Regions from separate parts of the Bradyrhizobium roseum genome, predicted to be linked through region 3. Evidence: predicted binding sites of a transcription regulator. Region 3 holds the regulator's gene; each other region holds the start of a gene.

Region 1 (3,768 bases), 110 kb from region 3:
GCCGTCGACCAGCGGCACGCGCATGGAGAAATCCTGCGCCATCCGGACCATCGCGTCGTAGATCGACTGGTCGCCGTGCGGATGGTATTTACCGATCACGTCACCGACGACGCGGGCGGATTTGACGTACTTCTTGTCCGGCGTGTGCCCCTGCTCATACATCGAATACAGGATGCGGCGATGGACGGGCTTAAGCCCGTCGCGCGCATCCGGCAGCGCCCGCGCGACGATCACGCTCATGGCGTAATCGAGATAGGAGCGCTTCATCTCGTCGAGGATGGAAACGGGACGAATGTCGGAAGGCTGCTCCGGCGGCTCGCCGGGCTTGTTATCTTCAGGGTCAGACAAAGGGGAATCCGGTCAGTTCTCAGCTGAGAATCATATAGCGCATCGGGGGTGCAAAAACCACCCCGAAGCGGTCCGGAGGGGCGGTTTTTCTGCCCGATTTTTCATGGACTTAACAGGAGCACCGGGGTGTCCCGGAAGAGCTTTCTTGCAAGCCTGTAAGCGGATTCCGGAACGCCGTTTCCAGCCTCCCTTACGGGCCGAAAACCACCGCATGCATGACCCGCCCCGGCAGGAAGGTGAACAGGCCGGCGACGACGAGCGCACCGAAGAAGATCGAGGCCATCGCCTTCTTGTGCGCGCTGACATTGTGCCTGCGGGCGTGCAGGACGGCGAGCACCAGCATGACGGGCGCGAAGATCGAGAGCAGGTGGATCGGGCTGAACGGCCCGACCAGGCGGATCTCATGGATCCAGAACGAGCTGATCGCGACGGCAAACATCAGCAGCACCCAGATCCAGCCGATGGTCCGGTGCGGCAGCGTCCCCTTGGGCGCCGCGAACTGCACGATACCCAGCACGAATGCCGCGATGGCCGCGAAGGCATGCAGCGGGATCGTCCCGGAGGCCCCCAGCAGCGGCGCGAGGCTCATGGCAGCACTCTATTTCCAGTTGATCTCAAGGCTGGAAGCAACTTGAGGAAAATACCTCATGCAACTATCAATAACATAACGGCGGAGCAATATCGGCCGGCGCGGCGCGGATCATCCCTCCAGCTGGGACTATGCTTGCGGCCCTTACCGATATGTGTCTGACATCGCAGCTCGCCGCCTCATTCGGGTGACAAAGTGACCAACGTCCTTTTTGTCTGCAGTGCCAATCGCCTCCGCAGTCCTACAGCTGAACAAGTTTTTTCGACTTGGCCGGACATCGAAACCGACTCGGCCGGCATATCTAACGGCGCGGACGTGCTGTTGTCGGCCGAACAGGTCGAGTGGGCCGACATCATCTTCGTCATGGAGAAGACCCACCGCAACAAGCTGAACCGGAAGTTCCGTTCCAGCCTGAAGGGCAAACGGGTCATCTGCCTCGACATTCCCGACGACTATGAATTCATGGATCCGGCGCTTGTCCGGATCCTCGAAACCAGGGTCGGCCGCTTACTGCCTCCAACCGCGCCACCTTCTGCGAGACGTTAGAACGGGATATCGTCGTCCATGTCGCTGTTGCGACCGCCGCCGGCAGCCACTGCCCGCCGCGGTGCGGAGCTGGCTGCGCTACCGGAGCCGAAATCGCCGGAATCATCGGAGCCAAAGCCGCCGCCACCACTACCGCTACCGCCGCTACGGCCGTCGAGCATGGTCAGGGTCGAGTTAAATCCCTGCAGCACGACTTCGGTCGAGTATTTCTCAACGCCGCTCTGGTCGGTCCATTTGCGGGTCTGCAGCGCGCCCTCGATGTAAACCTTGGCGCCCTTCTTCAGATACTGTTCGGCGACCTTGCAGAGCCCCTCGTTGAAGATCACGACGCGGTGCCACTCGGTCTTTTCCTTGCGCTCGCCGGTGTTCTTATCGCGCCAGGTTTCTGAGGTGGCGACGGTCAGATTGGCGATCGGCCGCCCGTCCTGTGTCCGCCGGATCTCAGGATCCTTGCCGAGGTTGCCGATCAGAATCACCTTGTTTACGCTTCCCGCCATCGCCGCTCTCCACTCGATATTGCCGGCAAAAATCACTGGTTCGGCCACTTCTTGCGGCCGCCTTCAATTCTTCACCTGTCGCTGATCCGCTTGCTGCGCCCGTTTCCAGACATCCGGGGCGACCCTATACACGCGCAAGCCCCGCCGACTTAGCGATCCCTCCGCAAGTCAACGGTTATCCACATATAGCATCTTCTCCGCCAATGTTCCAGCTTTGTTCCGCCGGCGGCCTGGCATCTCAAGGGGACTGGTATCGACGACACATACGGGTTCATGGACCGACGTGACGCGAAAGGCCGGCATCATATTCCGGCCTTTTGTTTGGTTGTACCGCATCGCGCCTGCCACCCGCATCGGTTGCATCTTACCTACATTTGCCGCGGATGTGGTTTTCCAGTGACAGCATTTTGCGGCGGTATCGGGCTATACAACCGAGCAACCTGAAATTGACTGCTCCGGTAGTTGCGTGGGACATGCCGAAAGGAAAAAACGTGAAGAAGATTTTGTTGACGACGACCGCCCTGCTCGCGCTGGGTATCGCACCTGCCGCCGCCGCTGACCTGGCCGCCCGGCCCTACACCAAGGCACCTGTCGCTGTCGCGATGTATAACTGGAGCGGATTTTACGCTGGCGTTAACGGCGGCTGGGGATCGAGCCGCAACACTTGGGATGAAACCTTTGCCGCCCCCTTTATCCCGCTAGGCAGCCATGACGCAACCGGCGGCACCGTCGGTGGTCAGATCGGTTACCGCTGGCAGGCTGCGTCGTGGGTGTTCGGCGTGGAAGCGCAGGGCAACTGGGCAGACTTCCACGGTAGCAATGCGATCGCAGCTCTTCCGGCGCTGACCAACGATACGCGTATCGATGCCTTCGGCCTGTTCACGGGTCAGGTGGGCTATGCCGCCAACAACGTTCTGTTCTACATCAAGGGCGGTGCCGCTGTGACCTCCAACCGCTACCGCATGCTAGTAACTGGCGTCGGCACCTCACTCGCCAGCGTCGATGAAACCCGTTGGGGTGCCGCCGTCGGCGCAGGCCTGGAGTACGGCTTCGCCCCGAACTGGTCAGCTGGCATCGAATACAATCACCTGTTCATGCAGGATAAGACCTATGACTTCAACACCGCTGGCTTCCTCCTAGCGCGGAACCGCATTCGCCAAGACGTCGATGTCGTTACCGCTCGTATCAACTACAGGTTCGGCGCGTACTAATCTCCACTAGTTCCTAAGATCGAGAAAAGGCCGGCCTCGTGCCGGCCTTTTTATGTAAGCCACGACCGATGCGCCAATTGGCAATCCTCTCCGTTTCCGACACGATTTACTTTGCGCTGTTCCCGTTCGGCTGACGATTGCTGCCAAACGCTGATTGCCCAAAACAATCCGTTGATGATTCGCAATCGGCACTGGAAATCCCCCTCCGTTCTTCCTACGTTCCGGCTTTCAGTCATCGGCGCCTGACCCCGGCTTGCCGGCCCGGTCATTCGCGCCCAACGTGGCGCGCTTCCGCGCGCCTGGAATGCCGACATGGATGAAGTGCTCAGGGCGAAGCGCCAGAACAACGCCGGCTCGGCATCGCGTGCGATAACCATCCGCGGCGCGCGCGAGCACAATCTGAAGAACATCGATGTCGAGATACCGCGCGACAAGCTCGCCGTGTTCACCGGCCTCTCCGGCTCCGGAAAGTCCTCGCTCGCGTTCGACACGATCTATGCCGAAGGCCAGCGCCGCTACGTCGAATCGCTCTCGGCCTATGCGCGCCAGTTCCTGGAGATGATGCAGAAGCCCGACG
Region 2 (3,768 bases), 1.6 Mb from region 3:
GGGTCGATCAGCAGCAACCGCAGTTTTGCGACGTCGTCGCTGTGCCGCACCAGAAAGATCGAGCCGACCTGCGTCCCGTCGATCTCGGCGATCCAGCAGCGCTCGCGCGACGCGTCGAACGAGGCGAGGAATTTTGCCGTGATCTCGGCAACCAGCCCCTCGAACGAGGAATCGAAACCGTATTCTCGGGCGTAAAGCGCGCCGTGGCTCTGCACCACCCATCCCATGTCGCCGGGGCGCGGCTCGCGCAGCACAGCAGTCCGTGCCACGGCACCGCCATCGAGCAGCCGCCGGATGTCGGCCATGGAATCGATCAGCCGCGCCTTGCCGCCGGGCGGCAGCCCTTCCAGCATCGCCGCGATATGATCATTCGTGCTGCGGTCGAGTTTTGCGAAGGCTTGCCGTCCCTTGGCGGTCAAAGCGAGGCGGTACTGCCGGCGGTCGGTCGGCAGCGGTTCGCGGCTGATGAAGCCGGCTTCATCAAAACCCTGCACGATGCGGCTGAGATAGCCGGCATCGAGCCCCAGTTCGGCACCGATTTCCTTGGCCGAGAGGTTTTCGCGATGGGCGAGTTCGTAGAGGACCCGCGCTTCGCTCAGCGAGAACGGGCCTTCCAGAAGCTGCTGATCGAGCACGCCGAGCCTGCGGGTGTAGAAACGGTTGAAGGCGCGGACGGCCGCGATATCAGGTTTGGGATCTGAATCGGACATGGCGCTTCCTCAATATTTATATTTGCCATTCTCAAAGATATAGTTGCTTTTGGCAAGTATTATCTCATGGAAGGCAATTTGCGAAGCGCGCCAAGGCCTTCGCTACTGTGCATGGGGTTGTTTTCGATGTTTTGGTTGGGGCCTGCGGCGCCCTTAGGCGACGACCATGATCCGGCTGCGCAACTGCGTGCGCGCCGAACGGCCGAGCTGGCGCAGCAGCCGCGTCTCGGAGCGTCGCGAATCCGGCCGGTAGCCGCCGAGCCGTTCATAATGATCGCGGGCGATCAGCAGCCCCTGTTCCGCCGACGGTCCGGCAATCATGCGGGCCACGAACTTGATGCCGTCGCGCAGCCGCGTGTCGGAATAGGGTGAGCGGGCGTAGCGGAAGACGCCGGCGCGCGGCCGGCCGCTGTTCGATACATTCTGGATAAACTGCGTGGTCTCCTCGATCCAGCCATGGTCGAGCACCGCGCCGGCGTGCAGGAACATCAGCCAGGGCGAGCGCGCCGCCCGCGCGCCGGTGGCCAGCGCCGCGGCGCGTGTGCCGTCGAAGGCCAGGAAGCGGCAGCCGGCGACGTCGGCCACGCGTTCGATCACGCCATTGCCGGCCCGGTCCACCAACAGCACCTCGCGGATGATCCCGGCTGCCGCTCCCGGCACCAGCGCCGCCAGCGTCGCGACCGCGGGCTGCTCGACACCTTCGGTTGGAATGATCACGCTCAACATGAATAAGGCTTCGGTGGCTCAAAGGATGTAAAACGCTGCACCGTTATCACCTTGTCACATTTAAAGCAGCGGTCGCGCCTGCGGTTTTTTGCGGCACATGATGAAAGCACCGTTCTGACCATTGCGCGCCGTGCGCCAGTTGCCGAAGATGTTCTTGATTTGTTCCTTTGGCGTGCTATGTTGGCTTCATGAGCCGAGCATCCTCCCATGCCCTCAAGCCCCCGCCGGTCACGGCGCCCTCCGAACCGGCGGGGGCGACACCTTTTCCCGAACTTGCCGTCGCCATTGAAGGCAAACGAAAGCGCGGCCGCGGCGCGCAATCCAACGCCAGCGGCCGGTTCGAGGCCGAGGCGCGGGTCGCCTTCGACGACGGCTGGCAGAGCCTGGACGACCTGCCGCCGTTCAAAACCACCGTGTCGCTCGACACCTCGCGCAAGGTCATCACCCGCAACGACTCGCCCGACATCGGCTTCGATCGTTCGATCAATCCCTATCGCGGCTGTGAGCACGGTTGCGTCTACTGTTTCGCGCGGCCGACGCACGCGTTTCTCGGATTGTCGCCCGGGCTCGATTTTGAAACCAAGCTGCAGATCAAGCCGGACGCGCCGGAACTGCTGGAGAAGGAACTGGCCGCCTCCGGCTACGAGCCGCGGATGATCGCGATCGGCACCAACACCGATCCCTACCAGCCGATCGAGCGCGAGCACAAAATCATGCGGGGGATTCTCGAGGTGCTGGAGCGGGCCGGCCATCCGGTCGGCATTGTCACCAAATCGGCGCTGGTGACCCGCGACATCGATATCCTGGCGCGGATGGCAAAGCGGAATCTGGCCAAGGTCGCCATCTCAGTGACGACGCTCGATCCCAAGCTCGCACGCACCATGGAGCCGCGCGCCTCGACGCCGTCCAAGCGGCTGGAGGCGTTGAAGCAGTTGTCGGAAGCCGGAATTCCCGCGACGGTCATGGTCGCGCCGGTGATTCCCGCGCTGAACGATTCCGAGATCGAGCGCATCCTCGATGCCGCCGCCCATGCTGGCGTCAAGGAGGCCAGCTATGTGCTGCTGCGGCTGCCGCTGGAAGTGCGCGACCTGTTTCGCGAGTGGCTGATGGCGAACTATCCCGACCGCTACCGCCACGTCTTCACCCTGATCCGCGACATGCGCGGTGGTCGCGACTACGATTCGCAATGGGGCACGCGCATGAAGGGCACCGGCCCGATGGCCTGGATGATCGGCCGCCGATTCGAGATCGCCTGCGAAAGGCTCGGTCTCAATAAGCGCCGCCTGAAGCTGACGACCGATCATTTCGTCAAGCCGAAGCGCAGCGGACAGCAACTGAGTTTGTTTTAGGGCCGAGCGCCGCCGGATTGAATAGCGGGAATTGCGACAGGTTTCCGGTTGCGCCCGGCCGCGCGCTTTCGCACGATCCCGCCCATGATTCGGGACAAGTCCGCCAACAAGAAAGCCGGCAAGGCGCCGGCCAGGCCGCCCAAGGGCATCATCGCGGTTGCGCCGCCGAGCTTTCGTCGCGAGCGGGCGCTGATCAAGCGCGGCGTATGGCCGGTGGCCGGTTGCGACGAGGCCGGGCGCGGTCCGTTGGCGGGTCCGGTGGTGGCCGCCGCCGTCGTGCTCGATCCAAAACGGATCCCGAAAGGCATCGACGATTCCAAGCGGCTGACGGCCGAGCGCCGCGAGGAATTGTTCGAGGAGATCTGCGCGACGTCGTCCTTTGCGGTCGCCTTTGCCTCGCCGGCGCGGATCGATCGCGACAATATTCTGCGTGCTTCGCTGTGGGCGCTGGCGCGCGCGGTTCGCGCGTTGCCTGAGATGCCGCAGCATGTCTTCGTCGACGGCCGCGACAAGATCGACGCGCCCTGCGACTGCGATGCCGTGATCGGCGGCGACGGCATCGTGATGTCGATTGCGGCGGCCTCGATCATCGCAAAAGTGACGCGCGACCGCTTGATGAGCGCGTTGGCGCTGGATTGCCCGGGCTACGGTTTTGAAAGCCACAAGGGCTACGCCGTTCCGGAACATCGCGAGGCGCTGGACCGCCTGGGTCCGAGCATGTACCACCGCCGGTTTTTCGCGCCGGTCGTGGCGGCGCGGCGAAAGCATTATCCCGAGACGGTGGCAGAGACGGTCGAACCCGATCTCTTTACCGTCGATAGCGAAATCAATTCAGGCATTCCGGCCACAATCTGAGGCGGTTGCCTCGGCGGCGCGTGCGCTCTATCAAACGTCGTTGGGGACAGGGCTGCTCGGCCCGGCATTCGGACGTTTCATGCGCTTCACCTCGCTGGTTGTCGAACTGATCCGCGCGCGGCCGCGGT
Region 3 (3,768 bases):
CCTGCGACGATCTCGGCTGCGTGATGCAATCGGCCGGCGGTGGCCTCGTCGCGCAGGCCTACAAGCCCGAGGCGCTGGCGGACGATTGCGAGCGCGCGGCGCTGATCGTGACGCTGCGTCCGGCACCCGCGTCATGTGCAGCGTCGGTCATCGATGCCGACCGGCTGCGGCGGCAGGGTGCGATGGCGCTGCGGCGGGGGCCGGAGGGTTTTGTCGTCGAGGCGGCGAGGCCGAGAGGCATCGACCGCCCGTGGTCGCCGGCCGCGGCCGATGAAGGAGAGGCAGACGCCAGCGTGCTGGCGCCTCGCATCGTGCCGCCGCGCGCGGTCGATGCCACCCCGGCGGAAGCCGATCTGCAGGCGGATGAATAGGACATCGCGTTTTCAAGCGAAGCGGAGGCCGGGTCGCGTCAAGAAAACGCGTCAAACAAAACTAATGCTCGTCGATCGCGGGCGCTGACGGATGAGCCGGTATTTCAAACGCGCCCAGATGATATTCCTCGGGCGCATCGGGGGACGAGGGCAGGCCGACCAGTGTGAACGACGCCTCCGGGAATTTCTGCCAGACCGCGAGATCGTCGGCCGTGACGGTGAGCCAGCCGTAGCGGAACATGTACCGCCCCGGCTCGGTCACTCGTCCAGCCTTCTGCCATGTAACCTTGTTGACCACCGATTGCCTCTCGGCGACGCGTAACCTGGAAAACATACCACGACGATCCACCGGCCGGAACCGGCGGATCGGAAGTGGGGTTAACGCGCGACGGTGGATTCGGTTCGGGGCGTTCCAGTCAGCTTCGCCGTGCGGTCGCTCCCGGTCACCGGCAATTGCAGAACGGTCGCGCGCTGGCCGCGGCAGAGTTGTGTCACCAACACGCGGCTTCCGTCCGGAAATTCGATCGCGTCATGGTGACGCTCGGCCACTTCGGTTTCGATCTGATTGAATTTCCCGACCCGCCAGTCGGAGGTTCGGGTCCAGATCCAGCGGCTGTCGTATCTGACCTCCTCGGCGAACGCGAGTTCAGTGCCCGGAAGCATGCAGACCGCGACCGCCGGTTCGCTTTCCGATGCAAAGCCGCGGGTCGATGTACCGCGGAAGGTAGTGGTGATCAGCGTCTCGCCGACCTGGGCAGGCCGGCTCGCGACGGCATGCAGGCTGTAGTCACACATCGGATGGCTCCCTCGATTGAGATAGCAGACCCGTGTCTGGAACGAGGCACCGGCCTCTATCAGAGTGGACTTGGCACCGAGACTTTTCCTGCTTCGGGGCATTTCTGCGGCCGGTGCACCGCGTGCTGATCACAAACGCGATACGCAGCCGCGCAGCAAAAACCCCGGCCGAAGGACCGGGGCTGGATTTGCGTCGCGGTGATGCCGGCGAACGGCAGCTCAGTATTTGCGGTACAGCCCGATCAGCTTGCCCTGGATCCGGACCCGATTGGGCGGCAGGATGCGGACCTCGTAGGCGGCATTCGCCGGCTCCAGCGCGATCGAGGCGCCGCGGCGGCGGAAACGCTTGAGCGTGGCTTCTTCCTCGTCGATCAGCGCGACCACGATATCGCCGGTGTCGGCATTCTCGTTGCGCTGGATCAGCGCCATGTCGCCGTCGAGAATGCCGGCATCGACCATGGAATCGCCTCGCACTTCGAGCGCATAGTGTTCGCCGGAGCCGAGCATGTCGGGCGGCACGCTGATGGTGTGGCTGCGGGTCTGCAGCGCCTCGATCGGCGTACCGGCGGCGATCCGGCCCATGACGGGCACCGCGACCGGACGCTCACCATCGTCTGCTGCAGCCGGCGCGCTGACCGTGCGCTTGCCGAGCGTGCCTTCGATGACGCTCGGCGTGAAGCCGCGGCGGCTGCCGGCGGCGGCGGCCAGTTCGGGCAGCTTGATGACTTCGATGGCGCGGGCGCGGTTGGGCAGGCGGCGGATGAAGCCACGCTCCTCCAGCGCCGTGATGAGGCGGTGGATGCCGGATTTCGAACGCAGGTCGAGCGCGTCTTTCATCTCGTCGAAGGAGGGCGGAACGCCGGCTTCCTTCAGCCGTTCATTGATGAAACGCAGAAGTTCATATTGTTTGCGCGTAAGCATCGCGAGCAATCCCCCGGGGTTGGCGTCGTCTTAGAGTTCCGAATCGTCATGTCCCTCGCAGAAGTCCCCAACCCCTGACAACAGACACTAGCAGTCGAAACAAATCATGAACGGACACTATATGTTCGATATGTGTTCCGCAACCACTTAATTTCTGGTGAACGCGTTCTGCCTCCGTCTCAAGATGCCGGCGGGGCGTCAGTCCGGCAACCGCAGGAATTCGCAACGCGAGCCCTTTACGGCAGCCGGCGCGAGCGGCGCACGTATCACAAGTGCCCGTGCCGCAGCGAGATTCCCCAACAGCGACGAATCCTGGTGGGTCACGGCTACCGCAACCGGCACACCGTCGGCGCGCTCCTCGAGCCATGCGCGCAAGTAGTCCTCGCGCTGGTCGTTGGCCGCCAGGTCGCGGCCCAGCACGGCGCGTTCGCGCACGTGATGGATGGTGTCGCGGCCCAACAGGGCGCGAATCAGCGGCACCAGAAACAGAAAGCCGCAGACATAGGAGGAGACCGGATTGCCGGGCAGGCCGATCACCCGCATCGCACCCAGCCGACCGTGCATCATCGGTTTGCCGGGGCGCATCGCGATGCGCCAGAACGCCATGTCGGTGCCTTCGGCCTCCAGCGAGCGTTTAACGAGGTCGTGGTCGCCGACGGAAGCGCCACCCATGGTGATCAGGATATCGGCTTCGAGCTCGCGCGCGCGGCGGATGCCTTCCGCGGTGGCGGCCAAGGTATCGGCGGCAATGCCGAGATCGGCGACCTCGGCACCCTCAGCGCGCGCCAGGGCCCGCAACGCATAGCCGTTGGAATACACGATCTGGCCGGGACCGGGGCTCGTTCCCGGCATCACCAGTTCATCGCCGGTGCCGAGCACGGCGACTTTTGGCCGGCGGCGCACCGCCAGCTCCGGATAGTTCATGCCGGCGGCGAGCGACAGATCGCGGTCGGTGAGGCGGCGTCCGCGCTTGAGCAGCACGTCGCCCTCGCGGAAATCGACGCCGGCGGCGCGGATATGCCGTCCCGGGACCGCTGCTTCGGTGATGGTGATGTGGTCGCCGTCGACGGCGGTGTCTTCCTGGATGATGACGGCGTCTGCGCCGTCGGGGATCACGCCGCCGGTGAAGATGCGTACCGCTTCGCCCTTGCCGACCTTGCGCTCGAACGGCCGCCCGGCGGCGACTTCGCCGATCACTTTCAGCCGCGCGCTGGTGTCGGCGGCATCCGACGCACGCACCGCGTAGCCGTCCATCGCCGACATTGCCTGCGGCGGTTGGGTTCGCCGTGCCGCGACGTCGCGCGCCAGCACACGGTGATAGGCGGCCTCGAGCGCGATCATTTCTTCAGGCAACGGTTCAGCGCCGGCAAGGATCGCAGCAAGCGCATCGGCGACAGGCATCAGGGCCACGGGCACAACTCCTAGACTTCGAGTGCGGTCAGGGCCTGCGCCACGTCATCCATCGACGTCACGTGGACGGCACGAAGGCCGCGCGCCCGCGCACCTTCGATATTGGCGGCCGAGTCGTCGAAGAACAATATCCGCGACGCCGGTACGCCGATCGCCTTTACCACGTGATCATAGGCCTCCGCGTCGGGTTTGCGCAAACCGATGCTGGACGACAGGAATATCTCGCGGAAATGGCCGAGCACACCGGCATAGGTTTTGGAAAAGTGTGCGA
Region 4 (3,768 bases), 3.5 Mb from region 3:
GAACGCTCCAGCACGCCGAGCGCCTCGACCAGCTGGAACGCGATGCCGCGGCCGATGCCGGTGATGTCTTCTGCCTTGGAGAGACCGAACAGCGGGCCGAGCAGCTTTTCGATATGCGTCTTCAGCCACAGGTCGAGCCGCGCCTGCACGGCCTCGCGCGGCGCTCCGGAGAGACGGTCGTCGGCGATGATGCGGATGCGCGGATGCAGCGCGTCTTCGGCCGCGACGAGCTTTGCCACCGCATCGCCGGTCCAGCGGATGGTGCCATCGGACGCCAGCACGAACTGGTCGTCGGGCGCCGCACCAAGCTTGGTGGCGCGCGCGTCGATCTCGCCGGCGAGCACCTGCTGCGCCGCCGCCTGCAATGCCTTGGCGTCCGAGCCGGCTTCAGCCGCATCGGGCGCAAATGTAAATCCGTCGAGCCGGCCGATGGTGTGGCCTTCCACAATGACTTCGCCGGTCTTGCCAATTTCCGTATTCAAAACACTGTTCTCCCGCAGGCGGCGCATCAATACACTGGTCCGCCGGTCAACGAAACGCTCCGTAAGCCGTTCATGCAGCGCATCGGATAATTTATTTTCGATCTCCCGCGTCATCCCCTGCCAGTGTTCGGGGTCGGAAAGCCAGTCCGGGCGGTTGGCGACGAAGGTCCAGGTGCGGATTTGCGCGATCCGCCCCGACAGCGTGTCGATATCGCCGGTGACGCGGTCGGCCTGGTCGACCTGGGCAGCGAACCAGGCGTCCGGTATGCGGCCCCTCTTCATCAGGAATGCATAAAGCGTGGTCACCAGCTCGGCATGGGCGGCGGGCGCCAGCCGCCGGTAGTCCGGGATCTGGCAGGCGTCCCACAGCCGCTCCACGGCATCCGCGCCGTGGGCCATGTCCCTGACCTCGCCGTCGCGCGCGGCGTGATCGAGCACGCGCTGGTCCTCGGCGATCGGCGCGCGGGTCAAAACCTCGTGTCCCGGCGGCAGCGCCAGCGCCACCTGCAGGCTGCCGAGCGAGGCGAAATCCAGCTTCGAATTCCGCCACTGCAGCATTTTGACGCTGTCGAAGGTGTGGTTCTGCAGCGCGTTGACGAGCTCGGGTTCGAACGGCGCGCAGCGGCCCGTGGTTCCGAAGGTGCCGTTGCGCGTCGCGCGGCCGGCGCGGCCGGCGATCTGCGCGAACTCCGACGGGGTCAGCCGGCGGAACTGGTAGCCGTCATATTTGCGGTCGGAGGCGAAGGCGACGTGGTCGACATCGAGGTTCAGCCCCATGCCGACGGCGTCGGTGGCGACGAGATAATCGACGTCGCCGTTCTGGAACATTTCCACCTGCGCATTGCGCGTGCGCGGGCTGAGCGAGCCCAGCACGACGGCCGCGCCGCCGTGCTGGCGGCGGATCAGCTCGGCGATGGCGTAGACTTCATCGGCGGAGAACGCGACGATGGCGGTTCGGCGCGGCTGGCGCGTGATCTTGCGATCGCCGGCGAATTCCAGCTGCGATAATCGGGGCCGTGTGATGATGGAGGCGCCCGGCAGCAGCCGCTCGATGATGGGGCGCATCGTCGCAGCTCCCAGCAGCAGCGTCTCGTCGCGGCCGCGGCGATGCAGGATGCGGTCGGTGAAGACGTGGCCGCGCTCGAGATCGGAGGCGATCTGGATTTCGTCGACGGCGAGAAAACTCACGTCGAGGTCGCGCGGCATCGCTTCCACGGTCGAGACCCAGAAGCGCGGGTTCTTCGGCTTGATCTTCTCCTCGCCGGTGATCAGCGCGACGCTGTTCACGCCCGCGCGATCGACGATCTTGTTGTAGACCTCGCGCGCGAGCAGCCGCAGCGGCAGGCCGATGACGCCGCTTGAATGCGCCAGCATCCGCTCGATCGCCAGATGCGTCTTGCCGGTGTTGGTCGGCCCGAGCACGGCGGTGACGCCGGCGCCTGGCGCGCGATCGGTCGCGAACGTAGAGGGGGAGAAGGCCATGTGGTGCGGGTGTTTCTTCTGACTGCCGTCGCTCAGATTCGGTGCCAGACCTCATCCGGGGGAGCCGCGCGAGCGGCGTCTCACAAGATGAAAGGCACTGGCCGGGCCTGCATGGCTCGAGACGGCGCTAACGCGCCGCCTCACCATGAGGGTCCATCCTCTCAGGAGCGAAGCCTTTCTGGTCGCCCGGCGTCAAATCGGCCGAATCTGTTTCATTCTGCGACGGCGATGCGGTCGCGGCTTAAGCTCTGGAACGAGTCTGGAACGAAACGCGCCCGAATCGCTGACTCCTCCCGAAACCCGGTACGTTCACCGCAACATCTCGCGCTGAAGCGCCTCGGGTGATACTAGATCAAGTTTATGCGGGCTCCACAAGCGGCGCTGAGAGGGCGGAATCGTTAACGGACGGAGTCGAATCAGAAGTGGTCGGGAGTCAACATGAATCGTGGCGGTTGTGTCGGTCATGTTGCTGCGGCGAGCGGTCTTCATCCTCCCCTGGAGGGGGAGGATCGGTTCGCATGCAATGCGAACCGAGGTGGGGTGACGCTCTCTCCACGTCCAACAGTGCCCGAGTGGAGAGATCGCCCACCCCGTCACGCATCTTGCGATGCGTGCCGACCCGCCCCCTCGAGGGGCGGGTGAAGAAAATCTCAATTCGTCTTCGCCACCCTTGGCGGCGTCGCCGAGGTCACGAACGATGTCGCTTCCAGCATGGCCTGGCCGAGCGGGGTCGGGATGGACATGCGGAAGGGGACCAGGATCCTGGTGCCGGCGATCGGCACGAAGGCGATCTCCATCCGCCGTTCGGTGGCGAGGTACTTGATCACGGGGCGGTCCGGGATGAAGCCCGCGACCGGGGTGAAATAGACCGCGCAGACCACCGCCGGGCCGTGATAGCCGCGCTCGGCCTTGACCGTTTCCATGCGCTTGTAGTCGAGCTTGAGGTCGTAGCGCATGCGGCCGTCGAAGATGCCCGCGCCGGTGCGGCAGGAATCGGGCGACAGCAGCTCGCCGTTGCCGTTCACGCGCAGCATCGAGCCGGTCATGGGATCGAGCACGCCCTTGCGGTGCGCCTCGGTGACGACCACCCGGTCCGGATCGACCGGCGGCGCGGGATCGATGGAAAAATCCTTCACGGTGCCGTTGGTCAGCACCATGCGGATGGTTTCGGACTTCTTCTGCGTGGTGGTGGTGGCGGTATAGGCGTTGGCCACCAGCGCGCCGTTCACCACCCTGCCCTGGCTGGCGCCAGAACCGTTGCCGCCGGAAAACGCCTTCAGCAGCCCGGCGGTGCCGCCCTGGGCCGCGGCGGAGAACGCGTCGTCGCCGATTTCGATGGTCCAGGCGCCCTTGCCGACCGGGATGCCGGCCAGCGTCGCCTCATACTTGGCTTCCAGCCGGCCCTGCGCGGCGGCCGCCTGCGGCGCCAGCGCCGATAACCCGGCCGCGCACAAGCCGAGCCCCAAGCTGGAGGCGAGCGAAACGGCGTGTTTGGCGGTCAGCACTGGATTGTCCCGGGATCGGCGCGGATGGCTGTTCATTTAGGCAGTCGTATCCAGCAAACAACGCGCGGGCTTTCGCGAAACCGCACCCAGACCCGTCATCGCCTTCAGCCGCGCACAAAAGGCCCGAGGGTCTGCTACCTGTTCAACCCTAGATGTCGGCGGCGATTGCGCCCTTTATATGATGGCCTAAGTGGCTGGAACCCCTTATAAACCGGCCAAATGGCCGACCCCGTTTTCAAGGCGGCCCTGCCCCGGACGTGATCCGGGATGGGCTTCCGATTCGCGTGAAGAAAGCGCGT

What was found. The regulator LexA, encoded in region 3, represses DNA repair genes until DNA is damaged. The targets are predictions, from matches to a motif close to TGTTCNNNNTGTGTTCNG.
Region 1: a site for LexA is predicted at 2,185-2,202, ahead of QUH67_RS17285 (single-stranded DNA-binding protein). Genes of this name have one in related genera too.
Region 2: a site for LexA is predicted at 1,586-1,603, ahead of QUH67_RS08840 (PA0069 family radical SAM protein). Genes of this name have one in related genera too.
Region 4: a site for LexA is predicted at 2,214-2,231, ahead of QUH67_RS33295 (helicase-related protein). Genes of this name have one in related genera too.

The regions. Positions count from the first base shown of each region.
Region 1 covers NZ_CP129212.1:3,607,965-3,611,732, reverse strand. Annotated here, with positions in the region: gene gyrA (DNA gyrase subunit A) at 1-348, opposite strand, end outside; gene QUH67_RS17295 (DUF2306 domain-containing protein) at 539-937, opposite strand; gene QUH67_RS17290 (low molecular weight protein tyrosine phosphatase family protein) at 1,133-1,483, shown strand; gene QUH67_RS17285 (single-stranded DNA-binding protein) at 1,480-1,980, opposite strand; gene QUH67_RS17280 (outer membrane protein) at 2,472-3,191, shown strand; gene uvrA (excinuclease ABC subunit UvrA) at 3,504-3,768, shown strand, end outside.
Region 2 covers NZ_CP129212.1:1,873,148-1,876,915, forward strand. Annotated here, with positions in the region: gene QUH67_RS08830 (bifunctional helix-turn-helix transcriptional regulator/GNAT family N-acetyltransferase) at 1-710, opposite strand, end outside; gene QUH67_RS08835 (glycosyltransferase family protein) at 864-1,436, opposite strand; gene QUH67_RS08840 (PA0069 family radical SAM protein) at 1,625-2,785, shown strand; gene QUH67_RS08845 (ribonuclease HII) at 2,870-3,640, shown strand; gene QUH67_RS08850 (glycosyltransferase family 39 protein) at 3,720-3,768, shown strand, end outside.
Region 3 covers NZ_CP129212.1:3,502,007-3,505,774, forward strand. Annotated here, with positions in the region: gene QUH67_RS16770 (ComEC/Rec2 family competence protein) at 1-371, shown strand, start outside; gene QUH67_RS16775 (hypothetical protein) at 433-705, opposite strand; gene QUH67_RS16780 (hypothetical protein) at 750-1,166, opposite strand; gene lexA (transcriptional repressor LexA) at 1,386-2,087, opposite strand; gene QUH67_RS16790 (molybdopterin molybdotransferase MoeA) at 2,286-3,497, opposite strand; gene QUH67_RS16795 (HAD-IA family hydrolase) at 3,509-3,768, opposite strand, start outside.
Region 4 covers NZ_CP129212.1:7,028,284-7,032,051, forward strand. Annotated here, with positions in the region: gene QUH67_RS33295 (helicase-related protein) at 1-1,964, opposite strand, end outside; gene QUH67_RS33300 (DUF3108 domain-containing protein) at 2,615-3,505, opposite strand.